DNA from 3 places in the Planococcus faecalis genome. Region 2 is predicted to be linked to each of the others. Evidence: a T-box and tRNA genes for the amino acid it is inferred to sense, from the RefSeq annotation. Region 2 holds a T-box; the other regions hold tRNA genes.

Region 1 (8,367 bases), 550 kb from region 2:
AATCTATTATTTCAAGTAACTTCCACAAACGAAACGTATAAAAAAACTCACAGTCAAAGATGACTGTGAGTTTTCAGGCTGTCGAGAAACCCTCTCGACAGTCTTTTTTTGTTTATTTCGATACTTTTTTGATGTAAACTGAAAGAAAAAGAAGGAGCGAAGTCCCATGATTGGTCCCGTCAAAAATCACCGTCATGAACAGGTCACCGTCTCAATTGATGAACTCGTGCCATACGACCATTTTCTTCGTACCGTTGATGCCCTCATTGATTTTTCTTTTATTGAACGGATTGCTTCCCCTTATTATTGTCCGGATAACGGCCGTCCCGCCATTCCGCCCATTACCTTATTCAAAATGATTTTCATCGGCTATTTTTATAGCGTTCGTTCAGAACGCCAACTGGAAAAAGAGATTCGGGATAACATTGCTTACCGATGGTTTTTGGGCTATTCTCTCGTCGACCGGATTCCAGATCACTCCACCATCAGTTTCAATCGGAAGGGCCGATTTGAAGACACCTCGGTCTTTGAAGAAATCTTCGACGAAACGGTTCGTCAGGCAAAAGCCCACGGCATGGTGAGTGGCCGCGTGCTTCTGTCCGATTCCACGCATATCAAAGCCAATGCCAATAAGAACAAGTTTATCCGAAAAGCAAAGGCCGAAAAAGTGGTGAGCTACCTGGGGGAATTGGAAGAAGCGGTCGTAGCTGACCGGGAGGCCCATGGAAAAAAGCGCTGAAGCCGAAGGTGATTCGGCCCGTTGCCAAAACCAAACCGGCGATGACCCGCGAAAGCGTGACCGATCCAGATAGTGGGTTCCTCATGCGAAACCAGAAACCTCAAGGTTTTTTCTATCTCGACCACCGAACGGTGGATGCCAAATACAATTTCATCACGGATACCTATATCACGGCCGGCAATATGCACGACGCCGTTCCTTATTTGGACCGGCTCGCTGTACAAAAGAAGAAGTTTGCTTTTCCGGTGGAAGCCGTCGCCTTGGATGCCGGCTATTTTACCGGCCACATCTGTAAAACGTTAAACGAAGCCGGAACGTTTGTGGTCATGGGCTACCGCCGTTTCAAAGGCGGTAACCCGAAAGTGCCGAAACGGTTATTTACGTATGTCCCTTCACTGGATGCGTATGCTTGCCCCATGGGCTGTAAGTTGTCCTACGCCACCACAGATCGAGAGGGATATCGGCAGTACAAAAGCCGGCCGGAGGATTGTGAACATTGTCCACTGCGCTCGAATTGTTTTTCCGCGAAAAGCAAGCAGCGCTCGATTTTCCGACACATCTGGGAAGACGAAAAAGAAAAGGTGCGCGCCAACAAGCGCACCCCCAGCGGAAAAAAGCTATACAAGTTACGAAGCCAGACCATCGAACGGAGTTTCGCCGATGCGAAAGAACTCCATAGTTTCCGTTACGCAAGGCGACGAGGGCGCAAGTCTGTCCAAGAACAGGCTTATCTGACAGCCGCAGTGCAAAACATCAAAAAAATGACCCTTCTGCTAAGCAGAAGGGTCTAAAAACTTCACGTTCTTTTGTTTCTTGACCAATCCACTGAGAAGATAATCGATAAAACCTTAGTTTCTCAACAAGCTGAAAACTCACAGTCAAAGATGACTGTGAGTTTTTTGCTTGATTTAGTTTTCTTTTTTGTGGTTTTCAGGCAATTTGCTACGTGTAATCACTTGGTCGATTAAGCCGTATTCAAGTGCGCGTTCTGCTGTCATGAAGTTATCGCGATCTGTATCTTTAGCGATAACTTCGATTGGCTGACCTGTGCGCTCAGAAAGAATCTGGTTTAATTTTTCGCGAAGGTGAAGAATGCGTTTTGCTGCAATTTCGATTTCAGTCGCTTGTCCTTGGGCACCACCAAGCGGTTGGTGAATCATTACTTCAGCATTTGGAAGCGCAAGGCGTTTGCCTTTTGTTCCTGCTGCAAGTAGGAAAGCACCCATTGAAGCAGCCATACCGATACAGATTGTTTGAACGTCTGGACGGATAAACTGCATCGTATCATAAATCGCCATACCAGCTGTGATACTACCACCTGGGCTGTTAATGTAGATTGAAATATCCTTATCTGGATCTTCTGCTTCAAGGAATAGAAGTTGCGCCACAATAGAGTTTGCAACGTTATCGTCAATTGCACTACCTAGCATAATGACGCGGTCTTTTAACAAACGTGAGTAAATATCGTAAGCACGTTCGCCTCGGCTAGTTTGTTCGATTACTGTAGGAATTAAGTTCATAGAATAGTTCCTCCTCGATTAAGTGTTTTGCAAACAATGCTGAAAGTTCTCTCAGCTGTACTATTATCATACACATCATGGTCAATGAAGGTCAAATCTAACGAATCAAAAAAACGGACTTGATTATGTTGAAATATTTTTGTATAATAGAAAAGTCGCTAATAGCGAAAACGCCCTCGTAGTGTAATGGATCACACGTAAGATTCCGGTTCTTGAAATGGAGGTTCGATTCCTTCCGAGGGCATAAGAAAAGCGCAACAACTCCTTGAATCCGGAAAAAGCCTATTAAACTAAAATCTATTGTTCTAAAGTTGAGAAATGCCCCTTTGCCTTAGTTGGTAAAGGGGTGTTTTTTACTTTTGGCTGTATTTTTTGATTTCAAAAAACCAAAGAGAAAAGGGAAGTTTAAAAGAGCCGGTAGAAAGGGAAATGACTAGTAGCTTATACTAGTAAAGAAAGCAACAGGTGAGCAAATTATTGATTCTTATTGTCATCGTATCTATTGGTAGTGTAGCAGCGATTTTCATACCAATATAATGGCTTCGTGCACCTTAAAGAAGAGAGTAACCAGTGTTAAGCACAAATTGAAATTTAGTAACAGTGTACACTTGATTTACTACCTAACTTAGTAGAAACAATGGAAGGTTCTGTTGATCAATAGCAACATGTTATTGATTGTCTGACAGATATCGGTTTGGAGAAAGTTTCTCCAGTAACTTCATACTTTTATTTAGAAAGAAGGAGACAGATGTACACTTTATACACGCGTTCTAATTGCCCTCTTTGCGAGGAAGCCAAATTGATGATTGCACTAGTCAACGAGGAGGTACCATTGCCTTACACAGAAGTAGATATCGAAAGTGATGAAGCCTTACACGAAAAATACATGATGATGATCCCTGTATTAGAAAAAAACAATCGCGTATTGGTGTATGGCAATATTGGTTATGTTGAATTACTGGAAGCGTTAGAAACTTAACGCTTCTTTTTATTTGCAATTAAAAGAAAGATTAGGTAGAATGAATTTAGTGGGACGCATAATTAATTAGTGGGACAAAAAACGTCCAGATAGAATGGAGTGAACCTATGGATGCATTATCTGTCGCTCAGCAAAAGTTGATGCCGGAAATGTCCGAACTCCTGAAAAAACGTTATCAAATTTTACAGATTATCAACTTGGAACAGCCAATCGGTAGGCGAACTTTGAGTGAAGTTGCCGGGTTGACAGAGCGAGAAATTAGAAAAGACACGGATTTACTACGCAATCAGCAATTGATTGAAATGAAAGCAGCGGGCATGACAGTTACTTCGCAAGGATTGGAAGTGCTAGAGAAGCTAAAAGTTTTTGTGCGTGAAATGTCTGGACTGACAGATATGGAAATACAGCTACAAGAAATTCTAGGAATTACGAAAGTTGTGATTTTACCGCAAGATAGCGATGAAATTCCAGCAGTGAAGTCTCATATTGGTAAAGAGGCTGCTCGTTTTTTGGAAACGTTGTTTGCCCGCTATAAGAAAATCGCTGTTACTGGCGGTAGCACAATGGCGGCTATTTCGAAAGAACTAACGAACGGAAAGCCCGACAAAGCGCTGCAATTTATCGCTGCACGCGGTGGACTGGGAGAAGATGTTTTGCACCAAGCAAATACGATTGCAGCTGCATTTGCCGAAAAAACAGGTGGTTCATTTAAGACGCTATACTTGCCTGATCATTTGAGTGCAGAAGCATTTGCCATGATGATGAAAGAACCAGTGATCAAAGAAATGATGGATTTGTACGATCAAACAGATGTTGTCGTCCACGGGATTGGCAATGCAGGAGAGATGGCGGTTCGTCGGCACTCTTCTACTGAAGAAGTTGAAAAAATTCATTCAGGCGGAGCGATTAGTGAGGCTTTCGGCTATTATTTCGATAAAGACGGAAAAATTGTTTATCGCATTCGAACGGCGGGCATTCAATTAGAGCAGGTGCAAAAAGCGACAACTGTTTTGGCAGTTGCCGGTGGTGAATCTAAAGCAAGAGCGATTTTATCGTACGCTAAAAACGCAGCGAGTCCGACAGTGTTGATCACAGACGAAGGTGCTGCACGAAAAATTATGGAATTGACTAAAAAATTGGAGGAATACTAAATGACTTTAAAATTAGCAATTAACGGATTTGGACGTATAGGACGCATTGTATTTCGTGAAGCTTTAACAAATGACGAAGTAGAAGTGGTAGCAGTAAACGATTTGACAGACGCAAAAATGTTGGCACATCTTTTGAAATACGATTCTGTTCATGGTATTTTAGACGCTGAAGTTTCAGTTGATGGCGACAACATTGTTGTTAACGGCAAAACAATCCGCGTATTCTCTGAAAAAGATCCAGCTAACCTTCCTTGGGGCGAGCATGGCATAGACATCGTTGTTGAATCTACTGGATTCTTCACGGATGCTGCTTCTGCTTCTAAACACATCGAAGCCGGCGCTAAAAAAGTAATCGTTTCAGCACCAGGCAAAAACGGCATGAAGACACTTGTTATGGGTGTTAACCACGAAACATATGATCCGAAAGAGCATCATGTGATTTCAAATGCTTCATGTACAACAAACGGTCTTGCAGGAATGGCGAAAGTATTGAACGAGCGTTTCGGTATCAAACATGCAATGATGACAACGATCCACTCTTACACAAATGACCAAATTCTTTTAGATTCTCCGCACAGTGACTTCCGTCGTGCGCGTGCAGCTGCAGAATCAATGATTCCGACAACTACTGGTGCAGCTTTAGCAGTTGCAAAAGTATTGCCTGAATTAGAAGGCAAAATTGATGGAATGGCGATCCGCGTTCCAACACCAAACGTTTCACTTATCGATTTAGTTGCTCATCTTGAAAAAGACGTAACTGTCGAAGAAGTGAACAAAGCATTAAAAGATGCAGCAGAAAACGAATTAAAAGGATTCATGGACTACAGCGAATTGCCGCTAGTATCTAGAGACTATAACGGCAACACAGCATCAGCTACAATCGATGGTCTTTCAACGATGATGGTTGGCGATAACATGGTTAAAGTTCTTTCATGGTACGATAACGAATCTGGTTACTCAGGCCGTTGTATCGACCTTGCGCTTCACATGTACAAAACGGGCTTATAATCCCGAAATCATAGCTTAATTACCAATGAACCTCTATAATAAAAGAGGGTAAAAGGGGCGGGGAACTTACCCCGCTCCTTATTTTTTTGAATACAAATAGGAGGTATTTTCATGCAGCAGAAAATGACCATGAAAGATTTGGATTTGAAAGGAAAACGGGTATTTTGCCGTGTCGATTTTAACGTACCGATGTCAGATGGTAAAGTGACGGATGATACGAGAATCCGTGCAGCTGTACCGACGATCGAATACTTAGTCGATCAAGGCGCTAAAGTAATTTTGGCTAGCCATTTAGGTCGTCCGAAAGGTCAAGTCAATGAAGAAATGCGACTGGCTGCAACAGGCGTCCGTTTAGGCGAATTGTTACATAAAGAAGTGAAAAGCCTGGACGAATCAATCGGCAAAAAAGTAGAACAGGACATTTCAACGATGCAAGAAGGCGACATCATCTTACTTGAGAACGTCCGCTTCCATGAAGGTGAAGAAAAAAATGACGACAAACTTGCACAAGCATTTGCTTCGCTAGCAGACGTTTTCGTTAACGATGCATTTGGAGCAGCTCATCGTGCTCATGCTTCAACAGCAGGCATTGCGAGTCATTTACCGGCGGTATCAGGCTTACTGTTAGAAAAAGAGTTAGAGGTTTTAGGCAAAGCTTTGTCTGAGCCAGAACGTCCGTTCACGGCAATAATCGGCGGCGCGAAAGTAAAAGACAAAATCGGCGTCATTGATCATTTGTTAGATAAGGTAGATAATTTAATTATTGGCGGAGGGTTATCCTACACATTTATAAAAGCGCAAGGTTACGAGATCGGAAACTCTCTTGTTGAAGAAGATAAATTAGATTTGGCTAACTCATTTATTGAAAAAGCAAAACAAAAAGGCGTTAAATTTTATTTGCCGGTAGATGCAACTGTAGCTAACGAATTTTCAAAAGATGCCGAAACCAAAAGTGTGAAAATCACGGAAATCCCAGCTGACTGGATGGGCTTAGACATTGGTCCTGAAACGGTAGCGTTATATGCGGATGTTATTAAAAATTCGAAGTTGATTATTTGGAATGGACCGATGGGTGTTTTTGAAATGCCTGCATTTGAAAATGGCACGAAATCTGTCGCACAAGCAATGGCTGAAACTTCAGGTTACACCGTAATCGGTGGTGGAGATTCAGCAGCAGCTGTTGAAAAATTCCATGTGGCTGAACAAATGGATCATATCTCTACAGGCGGAGGCGCTTCACTAGAGTTTATGGAAGGTAAAGATTTACCAGGTGTCAGCGCGTTAACAAACAAATAAATAAGATAGCTAAACTGAAAGGGAGTGCTCTTGTGAGAAAACCAATTATTGCAGGAAACTGGAAAATGTACAAAACCGCTACAGAGGCAAAACAATTTGTTGAAAAAGTGAATGGCTTAGTGCCAGCATCTGATAAAGTAGACGCTGTTATTTGCGCACCAGCATTATTCTTGGCACAACTAGTTGTGTCTGCAGAAAATAGTCCGCTTCAAATCGGAGCACAAACAATGTCAGAGCAAGACGAAGGTGCCTATACAGGCGAAATTAGCCCTGTCCAACTAACGGATATTGGCGTTAAGTATGTCATTATTGGACATTCAGAACGTCGCCAGTATTTCAATGAAACAGACGAGTCAGCCAACCAAAAAGTAAAAGCTGCTTTTACTCATGGGTTAGTGCCGATTCTGTGTGTTGGCGAAACACTTGAACAACGTGAAAATGGAGAAACGGGATCTGTCGTTGAAGCACAAGTAGAAAAAGGAGTCGCTGGTTTGACTGAACAACAAATCACTCAATTGGTTATTGCTTATGAACCTATTTGGGCGATTGGCACAGGGAAAACAGCTACTGCTGAAGACGCCAACGAAGTTTGTGGAATCATTCGCAAAAAAGTAGCATCTTTGTATCAGAATGAAGCAGCTGAGCAACTGCGTATTCAATACGGCGGCAGCGTAAAGCCAGCAAACGTAGATGAGTTAATGACAATGGAACATATTGACGGAGCATTAGTTGGAGGCGCAAGCCTAGAAGCCGAGTCATTTGTTAAATTGTTGGAGGCTGGTTCGCATGCGTAAAACTGAACACCCAGCGGCTCTTATCATTTTAGATGGATTTGGCTGCCGTGAAGAAAGTTTTGGTAATGCAGTAGCACAGGCTAATAAGCCGAATTTTGATCGTTTATGGGAGACTTATCCACATGAATTACTGACCGCTTCAGGTGAAGCGGTTGGGTTGCCTGAAGGACAAATGGGTAATTCAGAAGTAGGTCACTTGAATATCGGTGCTGGCCGAGTGGTTTACCAAAATTTAACGCGTATCAATAAAGCAATTCGTGATGGCGATTTTTACGAAAATCCAGCATTTCTTGAAGCGATTGCGAACGCGAAAAGCCGCGGCAAAGCGCTTCATATATTGGGGTTATTATCTGATGGCGGCGTTCATAGCCATTATGAGCACCTTTTTGCTTTATTGCGACTTGCTAAACAGCAAGGATTAACAGAAGTTTATGTTCATGGCTTCTTAGATGGGCGCGATGTGGGACCAAGGACTGCGCTTAAATACGTAGAGCAAGCTGAACAGCAAATGACAGAAATTGGTATTGGGAAATTCGCGTCGATTAGCGGACGGTATTATGCAATGGACCGTGATCAGCGCTGGGAACGTGCCGATTTAGCATATCGCGTTTTAGTTGACGGCGTTGGAAAAATGGCGGAATCGGCAACTGCCGGTATTGCTACTTCTTATGAAGAAGGCGTTTCGGACGAATTTGTTCTACCATTCGTAATCGAAGAAGATGGCAAACCAGTAGCAACCGTCGACTCAGGCGATTCACTAATTTTCTTTAACTTCCGACCGGACCGTTCGATTCAGTTAACAAAAGCATTTATTCGTGAAGATTTTGTTGGATTCCCATTAAGTGCTAAGCATCCGAGAGCATTAAGCTATATCACCTTT
Region 2 (8,367 bases):
GCAGTTAAACCATTCAATTAGTTTCCCGTTTAATTTTCTAAAGTCGTTATGCCATCTTTCCAACAGCTTTGGATCAGCATCTACACGATTTTTGAAATTATTTTTGAAATAAACCTGCTTCATCCATCGCGGCAAGAGTGACAGGGATTGGTCAGCTGCGAAGCAATGTTGAAAATGTTTCAGTAATAGCTATAGGTGGTTCGTCACATATGATTCAATGGGACGAACCACAACAAATCGCTATAATTATCAGCAAGTGGATCATGGGGGAAGGTTGCGCCATATTTCTACCTTTTACGGTCATTTAGTCTCTGACAACTGATGCTAGGTTACTTTACATATATCGAAGAAGCTTTTACTCATTTATATGTAAGGTAGTGATTAACCGATTCCAAGTAAGCCTCCAATTTTTCTGTTGAATGCGCTTTTGATAGACTGCAATACGCTCTTTATTTGCCGTGAAAAAAGGAGTCGGTCTAACCGTTAAGCTAATTACATCTATGATTCCATGAGGAGCTATTAATACTAGGTTATCGTTTTTGTCTAATTTAATTCCTAGCGCGGTCGCAGTTTCTGGGAACTTTGCTATTGCGTCAATAGCTGAACTATAAGGTGCTACTCTATTTCTACTATGCATCCGTGCCTGATTCTTTACGGACCATGGCACATTAGGAAGTAAACTTACTAAGGTGCTTTCTAGTTGTTTTTCTATTTTTTCATCTAAATTTTCAGCATCATAATAAATTACATCAATATCCCGTAGAGTAGTTCTTTCACCATATCCATGCAAGGTATCCCAGACTTTCGAGCGAATAAAACCCGCACAAATCCAGCTATCAGGAAGATTTAATCCCTTCACCGTTTTAAGTAGTTTCATCATCCATGCGTCTTTTCGTATCAATTCAATAATATCGTTCTCACTTTTAATCACGGACTTCTCTCCCCTTCCACAAGTATTTACTATTAGCCAGAGAAAAAAGATCATCAGGTGGTCGTCTTTACAGTGTAGCTATAATTATATCAAAACTTTCGGAATTATAAGTCTTTAAAAAATCTATATTACGAGTAATCTTAATAAAGAATGGAGGCAACCAGATGATAGATTATCGAATAATACCCACAGAAAATTTTTCTGAAAAAATTGGGGAACTTGTTTCCATGTTGGAACATACGAGAGAAGTTACGCTAAATGAGATTTTTGATTTAAGTCAAAGAGATTTGGATTATTTATCCGATAAAAGAGGGAATTCCATCGGTTCTCTTTTGACCCATATTGCATCTATTGAATTTGTTCATCAAACTATTTCAAGCGAAAATAGAGATTTGACAGAAAGTGAATACATAAAATGGAGAACTTCTTTAGAACTTGGATATACAGCTAGAGTGGAGATCCAAAAAAATCCTCTTGTTTATTATTTGAACGAATTACATCAAGTTCGACAAGACACTTTAGCATTACTAAAATCTAAGCAGGACAGTTGGTTAGCAGAAGAGAAAATATGGCCTAATGGCACTCTCTATAATAATTACTATCTTTGGTTCCATGTCATGGAGGATGAGATTAACCATCGCGGACAAATTCGAACAATTAAAAGATTGTTAAAAAGTAAAGATTTTAATTATTAGACTTGATTCCCACAAACAATAAAAATTTCCAAATCAGCTAGATTTACTGTTTTAAAAAAGTTGTATGTAAATTTGGACAAATAAGCAATTGAATGCATCATTTTTCTAGCGAATCTTCTATCTTCTTGTTTTTTATGACACATTTTTTTGGTATATTATTCCTCAATCATCTAGAAAAATTTACTAAGAAATGCTATAGTCAACAGGATCAGAAATTTCACTAAACGAGCCAGTGCTATACAAGGAGGCGTTTATTATGACAAACAAAATTACCGTTTCCATTAATGAGTACAAGGGGATAGCGCCTAATTAACATTATTTCGCATTCCCCGAAAATCGAAAGGGGAAAATTATGAGTATAGAAAATGTGAAAATCGTCGAATTGACTGCAGAAAATTGGTATGACTGCTGTGAATTAGAGGTAGCAGAAGAACAAGTACAATACATGGAACCAAATGCTGTATCAATTGCTCAATCGAAGTTTGAAACTAGCTTAAAACCTTACGCCATCTATACAGGTGAGAAAGCAGTCGGCTTTTTGATGTATAACTCTATTCCGGAGGAACTTGACGGTTATTGGGTATACCGAATAATGGTGGACAAAGCCTTCCAAGGTCAAGGAATTGGGAAAGCTGCAACTAAATTAATGATTGCTGAGATGGCCAAATCACTGCATGCCACAAAAATTGTCGTCGGCTATCATCCAGACAACTTGAATGCCCATAATTTATATGCAAGTTTGGGATTCGAGGACCATGGAGATCGGTTCGGCAAAGAAATGGCTGTTGTAAAACAATTAGTCGATTAACGAATCAAAAAAACGATTTTTGGATGCATACAAGATGAGACCGTATTGCGCAAATGTCCGAACGATTAATCGAACGTTACTCGATAAACTTTTTGTGATCTATAGTTATCGTAAAAAGCACTCGCTACTCGAGACATTTATACACCCTGCACACGAAAGCATAAACGCCCAACCAGTTCCCTGGTTGGGCGTTTTCTTTTTGAAAGCAATCCACTAGAATTAAGAAAATAGTTCTTTATCTGCAAAAACCTGACGGTAAAGTGAGAAAACCTCTTCATTTTCCTTCTCCCACGTTAAATCTCTCTGCATTGGAATCGCATAAGCTGCCTCCATGTCACTCACAAGAGTAGCCAACATTCGTTTTTTCCGATTTGTCGGATACGCTCCCTGCTTGATTACTTCATAACGTTTCGTATAGTACTTCAACATCATTCTACATACTCCCTCAAGTAAAAAAATGGCCGTGCTATCCGCTATTTCTTCGTTTAGCCTTTCAGTATACCGGAGTATTTCATATCTTTATATTAAATATACTCATACGAACTCCAGATAGCTACTTCTAAACAGTGAAACGGGTACATATGATTTGATCCTAGACATAAAGCAAGAGAAAAGCACTTCAACCTCCTCCCTTCCTGATATTCAATCCTAGATAAAACGTTTCTAGCGTTTATTATCAAAATAAGAGTTAGTTCGTGCCCTTCGCTAAATTTCTTCCTTACATTTTTTCAGGTGCTTTGACTCCCAGTAATCGTAACCCTTCCTTTAAGACAATTGTTACTGCTTGAACCAATGCTAATCTCCCTTCTTGCTCAAGATCTTCGTTTAGTATTTTCACGTGGCTATAATAGGTGTTAAATTCTTGTGCCAGTAAAATTAGGTATTTAGCAATTTGTGAAGGTTCAGCATGATCAAAGCTTTTTGCAATAATTTCTGGGAATGCAAGTAATAACTTTACGATCGGCCAACTGTAGTCATCATTTAACCCCACTGGATTGAGATGATAACTATCAATGCCAGACTTGGTTAAAATCGAACGAGCTCTTGCATGCGCATATTGAACGTATGGACCCGTAGCACCTTCAAATTTCAGCATTTCTGAAAGCGAGAATTCTATATTATTTTGACGTTCGTTTTTTAAATCATGAAAAATGATAGCTCCAACTCCGACCATTTTTGCAACCTCGTCCTTGAAAGCCAAAGTCGGACTTTTTTCAGCTATATTTTTCTCTGCCAGTCCAATTGCTTCTTTGATGACTTGCTCCAGCAATACTACTGTGCCTTTTCTAGTGGACATCTTTTTCCCATGCTTCAAGATGAAACCAAAAGGAACATGGATCATGTCATTTGCCCATTCGTATCCCAGTTTTTCCAGCACAAAAAACAATTGTTTAAAATGCAGTGTCTGTTCTTGTCCTACTACATAAAAGGATTTATCAAATTGATAATTTCTTTTTCTGAAAACAGCTGCTGCTAAATCACGGGTGCCATATAGTGTAGCACCATCTGATTTTCTAATTAATAATGGCGGCAAGTTATAGTTGCTCAAATCAACAATGTCAGCTCCATTTGACTTCACCAACAATTGTTTTTCCTCAAGCAACTTCACTATTTCATTCATTTTATCGTTATAAAATGCTTCACCATTATAGGAATCAAAATCAATATCTAATAATTTATAAATTTTAGCGAATTCTTGAAGCGACTCGTTTCGGAACCATTCCCATAATTTTCTCGCTTCCTCATCTCCGTCTTCAAGCTTTTTGAACCACAGTCTCGCGCTATTTTCCAAGGCCGGATCTGCCTCAGCTTTCTCATGGAACTTAACATACAGCTTCAACAATTCACTAATGGGTTCATTTTTTACATCTGCTTCTTTCCCCCAAGCTTTATAAGCAGCAATCAATTTACCGAATTGAGTTCCCCAGTCACCTAAGTGATTGATTCGAACTGTTTGAAAGCCACATTTTTCGGATATGTTTGCTAAAGAGTTACCAATAACAGTTGATCTAAGATGACCCATAGAAAAGGGTTTCGCAATATTTGGAGAAGAAAAATCTAAAGTCATAACCTTTGACTGTCCCATATCAGAAGATCCGTATTCAGTGCGCTTATGTAAAACTGTTTTTATTGTTTTTAAACTGACAACAGTTTTGTTATAAAAACAGTTTACATACGGACCTTCCGCCACTACCTTTTCAAAAAAAGGATGGGAAACTTTTTGTGCCAAGTCTTTTGCTATTTCTACTGGAGACTTTTTAAGTAGCTTTGCCAATGTGAAACAGGGGAAAGCTATATCTCCTTGTGTGCTATATTTTGGTTGTTCAATCAATTTCACAACCTCATTAAACTCCAGTATTCCGCTCAAACTTGAAGCAATTTCATCAGCGTAAGTTCTCAATAAATCCATACAATCTCCCCCTTTTTTAGATAAAAATAAAAAAGCCCGTCTCTGTATATGTTATACAGAGACGGGCTTTCCCGCGGTACCACTCTTATTGTCCAACTATTATGGACCGGCTCAACATGATAACAGGATATCCCGACAATACCCTACTAAATTATTCAGGCAGTTTCTTAGAAGTGCGCTTCATCGTAATAGAACCTATCAGGCTTTCACCATCCCTGACTCGCTAGTGGATCTAATTACAACTACTCTCTTCATCATAGAATTTACATATTTTTCAATTAGCATACCCTACTAATTTCCTTAAGTCAAACTCCTTAAAGAACAGACACTATTTATTATTACTTTCAAATAGCTAACTCAGTAAAAAGGAAGCTTTTTTAGTTGCTTTTGCCTTCTGCAAATTTCCAGATTGTCCTTGACTAGTTTCGACTACTCTGGCTTTAAGATGAGAAGAATAATAGCTTTCTCTTCTCATAGATTAGCTTTTATTATACTGTTTCTTTATATAAACTCGTTAAAACTAATGATTAACCAATACAAAACTTGTAAAAAGATGAATTTCCAGCAAATCATCAGTCAAAATCTATTTCTTGCGATATAATAAAAATATTCAGTTAGTTTCTTCAGCGCAACTAGACTATAAACAGATAATAGAATAGATAGATAAAAGGAGGCATTAAATGAAAAGAGTAACTACACTTCTCGCACTGTCGTTCGTTTTTTTGAGCGCCTGTGCAAATGATGTTGAAAAATCAAACTCTATTTTTGCTGTTGAATTAACAGAGAAAGAACGTGCGATATTGACAACTACTTCAGATAAATCATTTGTTTTCGATTTCAGTATTAATAGTGAATACAAAGAGGTATCTGTATGGGTTGAAAAATACCAATCAGGTACATTGATTGAGGAGACAGTTGGTTCTCTATCTGCAGAGGCAGAGGGTAACGGTACTATTATTTTTGCAACCTCCAAACTAGAGAACGATGGTGAAAAACAGACGTTTAATATTGGAATTAGTAGTAACGGTCATACAGGTTCCGTAAGTAATATAGAAATTAATCCAGAAGATTTGGTTGATATGGCAAGTGTTTGGGGACAACTTGAAGGTGAAAAAAAGTCGATTGACGATGAGTTGGTATTAGCTAATATTAGTTATTCAAATGATCAAGTTATAAGTAGTCTATCTACTGATTTTTTTAACGATGTTGAAAATCACATAGATGAACTAGCACAATATGATTTTGTCTATCTTCTTAAAGCTGAATTTAAAAAATAAAGATATAAGTGTCTTTCTCTTGAGAAAATGCTTAAGCTCTTACTAGACAAGTGTACATCCTAATAAAAATCACTTCGTATACGCTTTAATCCATAAACGCCACAGCTCTATGACAAAGTGAGCTGTGGCGTTTATTCTATTTCTATAGATTTTCAAATAAGGCATAGCCTTTTGATAAACTTCATTTCTTCAATATCGCCTACGCTATTTTCTTAATGATATTACGTTTACTGAAGCTTAAATGGCCTCTCTTTTTAAACAGTAACCTTTTAGAAATCAGTTTATCAATAGCAATTCCCTTTCCTATTTCCCAAAAGAAGAAAGAAATTTAACTCGATCTCCCATTGGCGGGATGTTGTTATCAACCAATGCAACCTCTAAAATTGCCGGGCCCTTCAAATAGGTCAATGCATTTAACACATTTTGAGATAAATCTTCAAAGCTATCTACACGAAAATTCGGGATGTTTAATGCTTCAGCCATTGCTGCAATATTGACAGGTTCTTGTTCAAAGGATGGATGTGAACGCTTGTATTGCAACGTATGTCCCTGATATACCATCCCTAAACGCGCATTATTCATTACGACGAACAAAATAGGCAATTTATATTCTTTCGCAGTTAAAATTTCCATCCCGTGCATAAAGAAGCAACCATCTCCTGTGATGGCAACTACCGGTCGATTGGGTTCAGCAAGTTTCGAGCCAATTGCTGCGCTTAATCCGCTTCCCATTGCACCAAAATGTACGTTGATATCGAACGTGTCTTCCTCCATCACTTCCATGTCATGGATTACATAAGCCATAAATTCTCCGATATCTATCGTATACCGAGTAGAAGATGGTAAGAATTCCTGTAACTTCCGTAAGACATTCTTTGTATTAAATTCCTCTTCTGTATCAGCGGATGACTCTCGTCCAATTGCCTTCACAGTTGTCGGTCGCTCTAGTCCTCTTGCTTTGAGTTCTTCAATTAGTTTAGTTAAACCCTCTGACATATCTCCATGTATTGGAACATCAACCGGATACTTTCGGTTAAAAACGGTAGAATCAAAATCAATTTGAATGACGAATCGGTCTTTTGCCAGATTTGGGTTATAATTACTTGTCGCTGTTTCACCTAAACTTGATCCCAGAACAAGTAGTGTTTCTGCATCTCCCTCATTCACTAACAAAGACGTATCATCTTTTCCAGCGAAACCAAACACTCCAGAAAATAAAGGGTGGTCTTCCCGGAAAAGCCCTTTTGCCACAGGTGTTGCAACAATTGGCCAATTGAGCAATTCTGCAAGTTCTAGTACTTGCGCTACCGAATTACGTACGCCTTGTCCCGCAAAGATAAAGCCTTTTTTCTTCTGCAGCAAATGATCAGCTACTTGTTTGACTAATGTCGCATCTATAGGTGGATGTCGCTCTATTTCTATCTTTGGTATAGGAAGTTTTTCGACATTCCCCATTTGCACATCTATTGGCATCGCAACATGAACCGGTCCGGGTATACCAGAAAGGGCAATTTGTGTCGCTTTTACAATCTCATCCAATAAATCCGCTGAATCCAAAACCGTAACACTATACTTGGCTATAGGTTGAAAGAGTGCCTGAGCATCGAGTTCTTGTGAAGCATTTAGTCCCATTGTGCTGACCGGCACTGCCCCAGTAAGAAACAGAATGGGCAAATGCTCCCGCATTGCATTCGCAGCTCCTGTCAATAAATTAGTGCCTCCGGGGCCACTACTGCCGATGCACACACTCAGCTGCTGAGAATATTTTGCATAAGATGCTGCCATATAAGAGGCAGCCCCTTCGTGTTTTGTAACAATTGGAGTGATTTCTGGAAAATCTAAAAGCTGATCATAAAAAGCATTGACCGAACCTGCTGGTATTCCAAATACGTACTTAACACCATTTCCCTCTAAAAATTCCAAAACATTACGAACCGCTTTCATATCAAACCTACTCTCCATAAACATTGATAGATACTGTAAATACTTTTAATTTTATCAGCCTGCTGAAGTAGCACTCTTGAGTGTGCTACAGTTTTTAACTATTACATTTTGTTATTCGTTCGTCTCAATGCCTTCTGGAAGCTAATCGAAACGATAACAACTCATCATTCAATTGTTGTTGGTATCTAAAAAATTCGTATCTTTTTTAAATCAAAAAATTCTGATGAATCTTCTTGTTCTGCATTCCTATTACTAAAAGGATATTCTTCGTTGTAATGCCCGTAACTGGCGATACCTTTTTC
Region 3 (8,367 bases), 270 kb from region 2:
GGTGTTCTATGTAGTGGAAAACAAGGTGCGTCTCCGCACCTTGTTTCTCTTATTACTTATGTTTTACTTATGTGTTACTCAGAAATTTTAGCGTTGTCCACTAGGAACTCAACTGTGTTCTGCATGCGGATATCATTTTCAAGCATTTCAGTTCCACCTAAAGCTGTTTTGATCTGCTCAATGTCCATGTTGAATTGACCAGCCATTTTTTCAAGCTCTTTATCGATATCTTCTGAAGTAACTTTCATGTTTTCAGCTTCAGCAATTGCTTCAAGTGTTAATGAAACGCGTACACGTGTTTCAGCATCACCGTGCATTTGCTCACGAAGTGCAGCTTCGTCTTGACCTGAGAATTGGAAGTACAATTCAAGGTTCATGCCTTGCTGAGTCAAACGCTGTTCGAAATCACTCATCATACGGTCCATTTCTGAATGGATCATTGCATGAGGAATATCAATTGTTGCGTTTTCAGCAGCTTTTTGAACCAATTCGTCACGAAGTTTTGCATCAGCAGCTGATTTTTTCTCAGCAACTAAGCTTTCTTTCATTTTTGTGCGAAGTGCTTCTAGGCTTTCAACTTCAGGATCGATTTCTTTAGCTAGTTCGTCGTTAAGCTCAGGAAGTTCTTTTCCTTTAACTTCACTTACTTTAACTTTGAACGTTGCAGCTTTTCCTGCAAGCTCAGCAGCATGATATTCTTCTGGGAAAGTAACTTCAACGTCTTTTTCTTCTCCAGACTTCACGCCTACCAATTGTTCTTCGAATCCTGGAATGAATGAGTTTGAACCGATTTCAAGAGAATAATCATTTCCTTGTCCGCCTTCAAATACTTCTCCGTCAACGAATCCTTCAAAGTCGATTACAGCTGTATCGCCTTCAACGATCGCTTCGTCTTCTTTAACAGTCAACTCAGCTAAACGTTCTTGGTTTTCTTTCAATTGGTTTTCAATATCTTCATCCGTTACTTCCGTATCAGGTTTTGATACTTCAAGACCTTTGTATTCACCAAGCTCAGCAATCGGCTTTACAACTACTTTAGCTGTAAACACTAGCGGCTGGTTTTTTTCGATTGTTTCGATGTCGATTTCAGGACGGTCAACTGGGTTGATTCCTGCTTCTTCAACTGCATTTGCATAGGCGTCCGGTAAGATGAAGTCTAATGCATCCTGGTAAAGTGATTCTGCACCGAAACGTTTTTCGAACATTTGACGAGGCATTTTCCCTTTACGGAAACCTGGTACGTTGATTTCTTTAACAACTTTCTTAAACGCTTTATCAAGACCGGCGTTTACTTCTTCTGCAGGAACCTCAACTGTTAATACTCCTGTGTTACCTTCTTGTTTTTCCCATTTTGCTGACATATTATAAGCCCTCCAAACATTTTCTAAAAAGTCATTTTACGTTTTATACGAATTTTGACAACCTACATATTATAGCACACATGCTGTCAGGTTCAACTATTTCTACCCATTACGCATCTCAAACCACAGTTCCGCTTGCTGAATCAGTTCCAGTAGCTTTTCATCTTCATTAAATGACGTCTTTCCATTGAACAAACCTTCAGTATAATCCATATACGCCTGTACAACTTCTTCTACCTTAAAATCATCCCAAACGAATGGATACAAGAGATAGATATGACGTTCGAATAATTCTTTAACCAATTCAAGTCGCGTCGGATCTTTTGCCAAAGAATCTTCTAAGAGATTCGTCATCTGCCTAATACGCTTGTTATTCAATGGATCGGGCAAACTTTCGGTTTTAAATACGCCTGTGTAATGGAATTTTTGAACTTTTACTTGTGCTTCAATTTTTTCTTGAAATAGCATAAATAATATGTATGTCTTCGTCAACAAATCGGCTTCCGGGTGCTCGATGATCGCTAGCAATTTTTTCTTTAACGCCTGGTAGGACGTGGTCGGCAAAGCTAAAATCAACTGTTCTTGCTCAGAAGGATGCAACACCAAAAAGTTTTCAATGGCATAAAGCGATGCATCTACTTTCTCAGTCGCTACATTCGCCGCAATCCGCTCATTCAGTTCACGCAATTGGTGAAACTGCTCAAGTCGCTCTTCAGGTAAAACTTTTTCTTCTATTAAGACTTCAATCATTTTTTCTGCTTCTTCAAATTCACGGACTTGCATTAAAATGCTTATGTATAGCTCCATCGTCTCCAAGTAATGGATCGGACCGATTTGCAACAGTTCTCTACACACCTCTAATGCTTCGACAAACTCTCCAAGTTCGTAGAGACAATATGCATAACCACCTAAAGCGGCTGCATGATCAGGTTCATAAGACAGCACCTGGTAGAGGCAATCTCGAGCATCTTCGTATTGTTCTTCTTTTAGGAACGTCATACCCTCTGACAATAATCGATTGACGGTTGTTGGAAAAACAATGACATTTCCTTTGCGTTTCAACTCCCGGTATTTCTTTCGCACAGTACCACCTCTTTTGTGTTTCATCATCATATCATATTCCCTTTACGCAGAAAATAAAAACCTCAGCATTGCTCAGGCAATCTAACTTCACCAAAAAACTTCATGTTCATTGCTCAACTCTAGAAACTTGGGAATCAGTAGTAAAGCACTTGCGAACAATCCGACCATCATAAGAAGTGAAGAAGTTAACGAAAGATCCATAAGTGTAGACAATGGCAAAGGCAATAAAATCACCCAATTTAGTATCATCGTACGTCGCCTTGATTTTGCAGTGGCGTATTGGTCACTTAGACAGTACGGGCAACGCATCGAGCTACTCATTTTCCATGATGCCTTCATTGATTGCTTCCAGGTCCATTGGTTTTTGCAGTGTTTACACGTCGGCACAGAAACACCTCCTTAGCATTACTACGCATTAACTACTGTTTGGTTTCATTAATCGTCATGTAGGAACTAGTAGAAACAATAGAAAAGTAAACAAATCCTTTCCATCCTCTCTCAGCTCGGTCTTCTGTTCACTAACTATTTGTTTCCGCTGCCTGCTCGTACAGCAGTTTTTCAACCAAAGAAAAATAAGCTACCAGCCTCTTACAGGCTAGTAGCTTATGAACGTTTCTACATTACTTTTCTAAGGCTTCGAGAATTGGTTTTTCAAAAACAGGCGCAAAACTTCGAGAAAACGTAGCCGTTAAGTGATTGGCATCAAAATGAGTAATAACATTTCCGACGACGTAATGACAATACTCACCGTCACAGAAATAATCCGTCAAATCAATGGTTGTAGCAGTTTCCGGCAGATAATCAGCTTGCGTTATCGGATTGACGTCTCTAACAATTTCTTCTTGTTTTGCTTTACACTGTTCTGGTTCATCTGCGTTCTGACTGAGGCAGGTTAAAACATGTTGTTTATACCAAGGAGTGTCGCGCACCAAAAATAAAGGAATGTCTTGTTTCTCAAAATACTTCCAAGCTTCGATAAAGCCGTCTGAAACTTCGTCAAACTCCTCTTGTTGGCTGCCTACATTTCCCACAGTGAAAATAAGGTCGGGTGTATCTTTCGCAATTTTTGTTTTCACGTTTGTGAACCACTCGGCACATTCTGGAGAACCGGGCACGTCCTCTTCTGTAAACCGACAACTGCTCTTGAGATAAGTGACAATTTTCAAGTTATGCATTTTAGCCAACTCTTCGAGCATGGGTTGCCAGTGGGCTGAATGAGATCCACCGACCAAAGCGATGGTGTAATCGTAATCTATGAGCTCCCCATATTCACAAACCTTTGCTGCGGTAGTGACTTTCCCTACCATGCAACGCTCTTCGTAAATAACCGATCGATCTTGTTCTGCAACTTCAAGTCTCGGAATGAACGGCTCATCAAATTCAGCTAGAGGTGTTAAGCGACCATCCTCCAAATAAACAGCTGCTCCTGGATGATCGTTGATTCTCTCACTTAATGTTTCTGAGTCAGTGACAGGTAATGCCAAAGAACTTTCTTGGTAGATAAATGTTGAAAGCCATATAGCTCCTGAGAAAACTAAAATGATACTCGCTGTTTTCCAAAGGGACAATTGGATGTTTCGAACAGGTACTTCGAAGCCGTAAATTGTCACATAAGCAAGAATCGCGGCGACGGTCATGATGAGCAATCCACCTATAAGTGACACGGTTTCGACCTCGAACAAAGCATAATAGAAAATCAGGAGCGGCCAATGCCACAAATAAAACGCATACGAAATACTTCCGAATTTCACTAAAGGCTTCCAGCTGAGCAATTGGAAAGCACTGAAATGGGTCGAATAATTCCCAGCAACGATAATCAGGACAGCGGACAACACTGGCCATAATGCAGCGTAACCTGGGAACAGCTGGGATACTTGCAAGACGATGCCGCAGCTAATCAATCCGATTAACCCCATCCACCCTAAAACCCAGGAAAGACGTGAGGAAATCACTATTTTATGAATGGTTAACGCAAGGATTCCACCTACTCCAAATTCCCATACACGTGTGAAGGTATGGTAATAAGCAACTGGCTGATTGACAATCGTTAAGTAAACAGAATAGCCGAAAGATGCGATCGCAACTACCGAAATCACGATGATCAGCATACGTTTAATGTGATTGCTTGAGAAAAGTCTTAATAAAGTAATCGCCACAAAAAACAGCAATAACCAAACTAAGTAAAACTGAAATTGAATGCTCAACGCCCAAAAATGCTGAAACGGAGAAGCACTGTTGTTCTGAGCCAAATAATCTACAGAATCGATGGCAAGCCGCCAATTCTGAAAATAAAACGCCGAAGCTAAAAATTCGTTAAGTGTTTGTTGCTTTGTAAACACTGGCAATATGTATAGACCCGCAATTAAAGTTGTAATACTAATTAGCCAAGCTGTAGGCAACAATCGTTTCATCAGTTTGACAATATAAGAAAAGTACAATACTTTGCCATTTTTCCGGTACATAGACAATAAAGATGTTGTGATCAAAAATCCCGATACAACAAAAAAGACATCTACGCCACCTGAAACTCGATTAAACCATATATGATAAATGGCTACTAGTATCGCCGCAATTGTACGCAAGCCTTCCAATTCGGGGCGAATACGCCTTTTGGTTTCCATAAACTTTCGCCACTCCTTATTATTGATAAATAGTTGAATACAATTGTATCATATTCTTAATTTCTCACTTTTTTTCTGTAAATTAGATTTATTCGAGTCGGCAATAGACCTACAAACAGACATGTTGAGCGTCCTTAATACTTTTTCTACACACAAAACCTCCACACCGTTTAATAAACGATGTGGAGGTTTTGTTCGAATTATGTACATTCCTATAATGTCCCAGGAGGGATTCGAACCCCCGACCGACGCCTTAGAAGGGCGTTGCTCTATCCAGCTGAGCTACTGAGACTAAAGCTTTCTTAGAGACTAGACGGTGGCACAAGATTTCGCTTGCGGCTTTGCTTTTCTATTGAAAGACAATTTTAATTATAGAAATGATTTGAAGAAAAGTCAATGCTATTTTAAAAAAACATTAAAATAAATGAATTCAGCTTTGTTTTTCTTCATCTAACCACTTAGGCATGCGCTGTTGTAACTCGCGCAAGGCATTGCCGCGATGGGAAATTGCAGCCTTTTCGTGAGGCAACAATTCAGCCATCGCTTTGCTTTGTGCAGGAACGTAAAAAATGGGATCATAGCCAAAACCATTATTGCCTTGAGGCGTACTAAGAATAATTCCTTCACAAGAGCCCGAAAACGTTTCAGTCTTCTCGTTAGGTGCTGCTACCGCTAGCACACAACGAAAACGTGCTGTACGTCCGTTTTCAGGCACGCCAGACATTTTCTCAAGCACTTTATCAATATTTGCGCTATCGCTCTTAGCAGCACCCGCATAGCGTGCTGAATAGACACCTGGTTCACCGTTCAATGCATCAATTTCTAATCCACTATCATCGGAAATAACAGGAATACCTAATACTTTCGAAACGGCTTCTGCTTTTAAGATGGCGTTTTCTTCAAAAGTGACACCCGTTTCTTCTACATCCAGGTCTTGTGCTACGTCTAGTAGAGTCAACACTTTATACCCAAGAGGGGCAAGCAAAGCTTCAAAATCTTTAGCTTTGCCTTTGTTTTGAGTTGCAATTACAATTTTTTTCATTGTTCCACAACGACCTTTTCTCCAATACGAGCAGCAATATCACCTAGCGCGCTACGCTGCATCGCAATCAATTGATGGATTCCTGCTTCTCCAAGGTCCAGCAATTCGTTGAGTTGAGCACGTGTAAACGTAGACTCCTCTCCCGTTCCTTGCAATTCCACGAAATGACCTGCCCCTGTCATAACTAGGTTCATATCAACTTCAGCGCTAGAATCCTCAACGTAATTCAAGTCAAGAATGGATCCGTTTTCAGCTGTAACGCCGACACTTGTTGCAGCAAGAAAGTCCGTTACTGGAAATGCCGGAAGCTCTAGCTTACTAATAGCCATCGTCATAGCGATAAATGCCCCTGTAATCGATGCTGTACGCGTTCCACCATCTGCTTGGATTACGTCGCAGTCGATCCACAATGTACGCTCACCTAGCTTCTCAAGATCCACAACAGCTCGCAATGCACGACCAATCAGTCGCTGAATTTCCATTGTCCGTCCACCAATTTTTCCAGCTGAAGCCTCACGACGGTTTCGGCTGTTCGTTGCACGTGGCAACATGGAATATTCTGCTGTTATCCAGCCCTTGCCTTGACCTCTCAAGAATCCTGGAACTTTGTCTTCAATCGTCGCTGTACAGATTACTTTCGTCTGTCCCACCGTGATTAATACCGAACCTTCTGGGTGAATCAAATAGTCTACGTCCACTGAAACAGGACGCAACTCGTTAGTTTGTCTATTATCTATGCGTGTCATAAAAATCCTCCTTGTATATGCTCAAATAGCTTACCATATTTCGCTGATAACGACAAAAACCTGACAGCATCTGCTATCAGGTTTTGGGAAATCGAATCGAATAGATCATGGGTCTTTCAATGCCTAACCATTTATGAATAATGGAGCCAAAAATCTGAGTAGATCCCGATGTATAAAAGCGATGCACCGGCGGCTTGTTCCAATTTGCAAACTGCTGTTTATAGCTCAAGTATCGCTCGACGTCTTTGGCCGTTTCTTCTGCTGACGACAACACGTTCACCGTATCTCCAAGAACTTCCTCAATAAAACCTTGTAACAATGGATAATGCGTACATCCTAAAATTGCTGTATCAAACTCTTCATAGGCAATAGATGCTAATGTATCTTGAACAATTCGATGAGCAAACTCACCTTCGTATTCATCACTTTCTACCAAAGGAACAAAACGTGGACAAGCAAGTTGTACGACGTGTGCAGAAGAAACTAATGATAAAATTGCTTTTTCATAAGCTCCGCTTTGCACTGTTCCTAACGTGCCTAAAACGGCAATTTTTTTAGTTGTTGAAGATTTAATGGCAGCACGAGCCCCTGGAAAAATAACACCAATTACAGGAATTGGCAAATTCTTCTGCAAAGAGTACAGCGCTGCTGCAGTTGCCGTATTGCAGGCGATAACTAACATTTTAATATTTTTCTTCATCAGTGCATCGGCCATTTGCCACGTATACGTCCGTACTTCCGACAGCGGACGCGGACCATAAGGGCATCGCGCGTTATCCCCAATATAATAAATTTGCTCATTCGGCAAAAGTTTCATTATCTCTTTTGCGACGGTAAGTCCACCGACTCCTGAATCGATTACTCCGATTGGCGCATTCACACTCATCGCCTCTATCCTATTTCATGTTGGTATGCAATTTTTCAAGTAACGCCGCAAATTTCACAGCCTCGTCTTGAGTAAAATTCTCTAATACGGTTTTCAAGTATTCCTGGCGTTTTTGAATCACTTCTTCAATGACGCGTTCGCCTTCTTTTAACAACTTTATACGAACAACGCGACGATCCTGTTCTTCGCGAATACGGACAACCAGTTCATTTTTCTCCATACGGTCAACTAAATCCGTTGTCGTGCTGAACGCTAAATACATCTTATTCGATAAATCTCCAATGGTCATATCCCCATGCTCAAATAGCCACTGCAATGCGACAAATTGAGGCGGGGTGATCGTATAGGAATTTAAAATCTCTCGACCTTTTTGCTTAATAATCCCCGAAATATAACGTAGCTCTTTTTCCATGAACGCGATGCGCTCCAATTCATGATTGACGCTTTGCTTGTCTTCATTCATTAATCAATCCCACTCCTTGAAAAACCTATCTTATTTCTATAGTGACGGTTTTTTATTGATATAGCAAGAGCTCCTTATTTTTTTGCACTGATCAATTGCTTGCTCTGAAGCATTTCAATCTCTTGGTCTGACCAAGGGTGACCTTTTCCCGTGTGTTTCGATATT

Evidence for each region. The T-box of region 2 lies ahead of argS (arginine--tRNA ligase). A T-box ahead of a tRNA ligase gene usually reads a tRNA of that ligase, here a tRNA-Arg.
Region 1: it has a tRNA-Arg gene. The T-box ahead of argS (arginine--tRNA ligase) is inferred to sense a tRNA for this amino acid. The anticodon was not compared.
Region 3: it has a tRNA-Arg gene. The T-box ahead of argS (arginine--tRNA ligase) is inferred to sense a tRNA for this amino acid. The anticodon was not compared.

What each region holds. Positions count from the first base shown of each region.
Region 1 covers NZ_CP019401.1:1,128,482-1,136,848, forward strand. The annotation lists one part of gene AJGP001_RS05555 (IS1182 family transposase) at 167-736, shown strand; one part of gene AJGP001_RS05555 (IS1182 family transposase) at 739-1,530, shown strand; gene clpP (ATP-dependent Clp endopeptidase proteolytic subunit ClpP) at 1,648-2,259, opposite strand; tRNA gene AJGP001_RS05565 (tRNA-Arg) at 2,432-2,503, shown strand; gene AJGP001_RS05570 (glutaredoxin family protein) at 3,008-3,238, shown strand; gene AJGP001_RS05575 (sugar-binding transcriptional regulator) at 3,346-4,389, shown strand; gene gap (type I glyceraldehyde-3-phosphate dehydrogenase) at 4,390-5,397, shown strand; gene AJGP001_RS05585 (phosphoglycerate kinase) at 5,509-6,693, shown strand; gene tpiA (triose-phosphate isomerase) at 6,726-7,487, shown strand; gene gpmI (2,3-bisphosphoglycerate-independent phosphoglycerate mutase) at 7,480-8,367, shown strand, end outside.
Region 2 covers NZ_CP019401.1:1,674,315-1,682,681, reverse strand. The annotation lists gene AJGP001_RS08385 (hypothetical protein) at 1-123, opposite strand, end outside; gene AJGP001_RS08380 (nucleotidyltransferase family protein) at 356-931, opposite strand; gene AJGP001_RS08375 (DinB family protein) at 1,096-1,626, shown strand; gene AJGP001_RS08370 (GNAT family N-acetyltransferase) at 1,979-2,434, shown strand; gene AJGP001_RS08365 (hypothetical protein) at 2,654-2,866, opposite strand; gene argS (arginine--tRNA ligase) at 3,153-4,844, opposite strand; T-box leader at 4,899-5,111, opposite strand; gene AJGP001_RS08355 (hypothetical protein) at 5,525-6,121, shown strand; gene AJGP001_RS08350 (thiamine pyrophosphate-binding protein) at 6,425-8,065, opposite strand.
Region 3 covers NZ_CP019401.1:1,400,308-1,408,674, reverse strand. The annotation lists gene tig (trigger factor) at 75-1,361, opposite strand; gene AJGP001_RS07025 (tetratricopeptide repeat protein) at 1,464-2,474, opposite strand; gene AJGP001_RS07020 (TIGR04104 family putative zinc finger protein) at 2,532-2,831, opposite strand; gene AJGP001_RS07015 (acyltransferase family protein) at 3,065-5,065, opposite strand; tRNA gene AJGP001_RS07010 (tRNA-Arg) at 5,284-5,357, opposite strand; gene AJGP001_RS07005 (XTP/dITP diphosphatase) at 5,496-6,107, opposite strand; gene rph (ribonuclease PH) at 6,104-6,853, opposite strand; gene racE (glutamate racemase) at 6,930-7,733, opposite strand; gene AJGP001_RS06990 (MarR family winged helix-turn-helix transcriptional regulator) at 7,750-8,202, opposite strand; gene AJGP001_RS06985 (acyl-CoA thioesterase) at 8,277-8,367, opposite strand, start outside.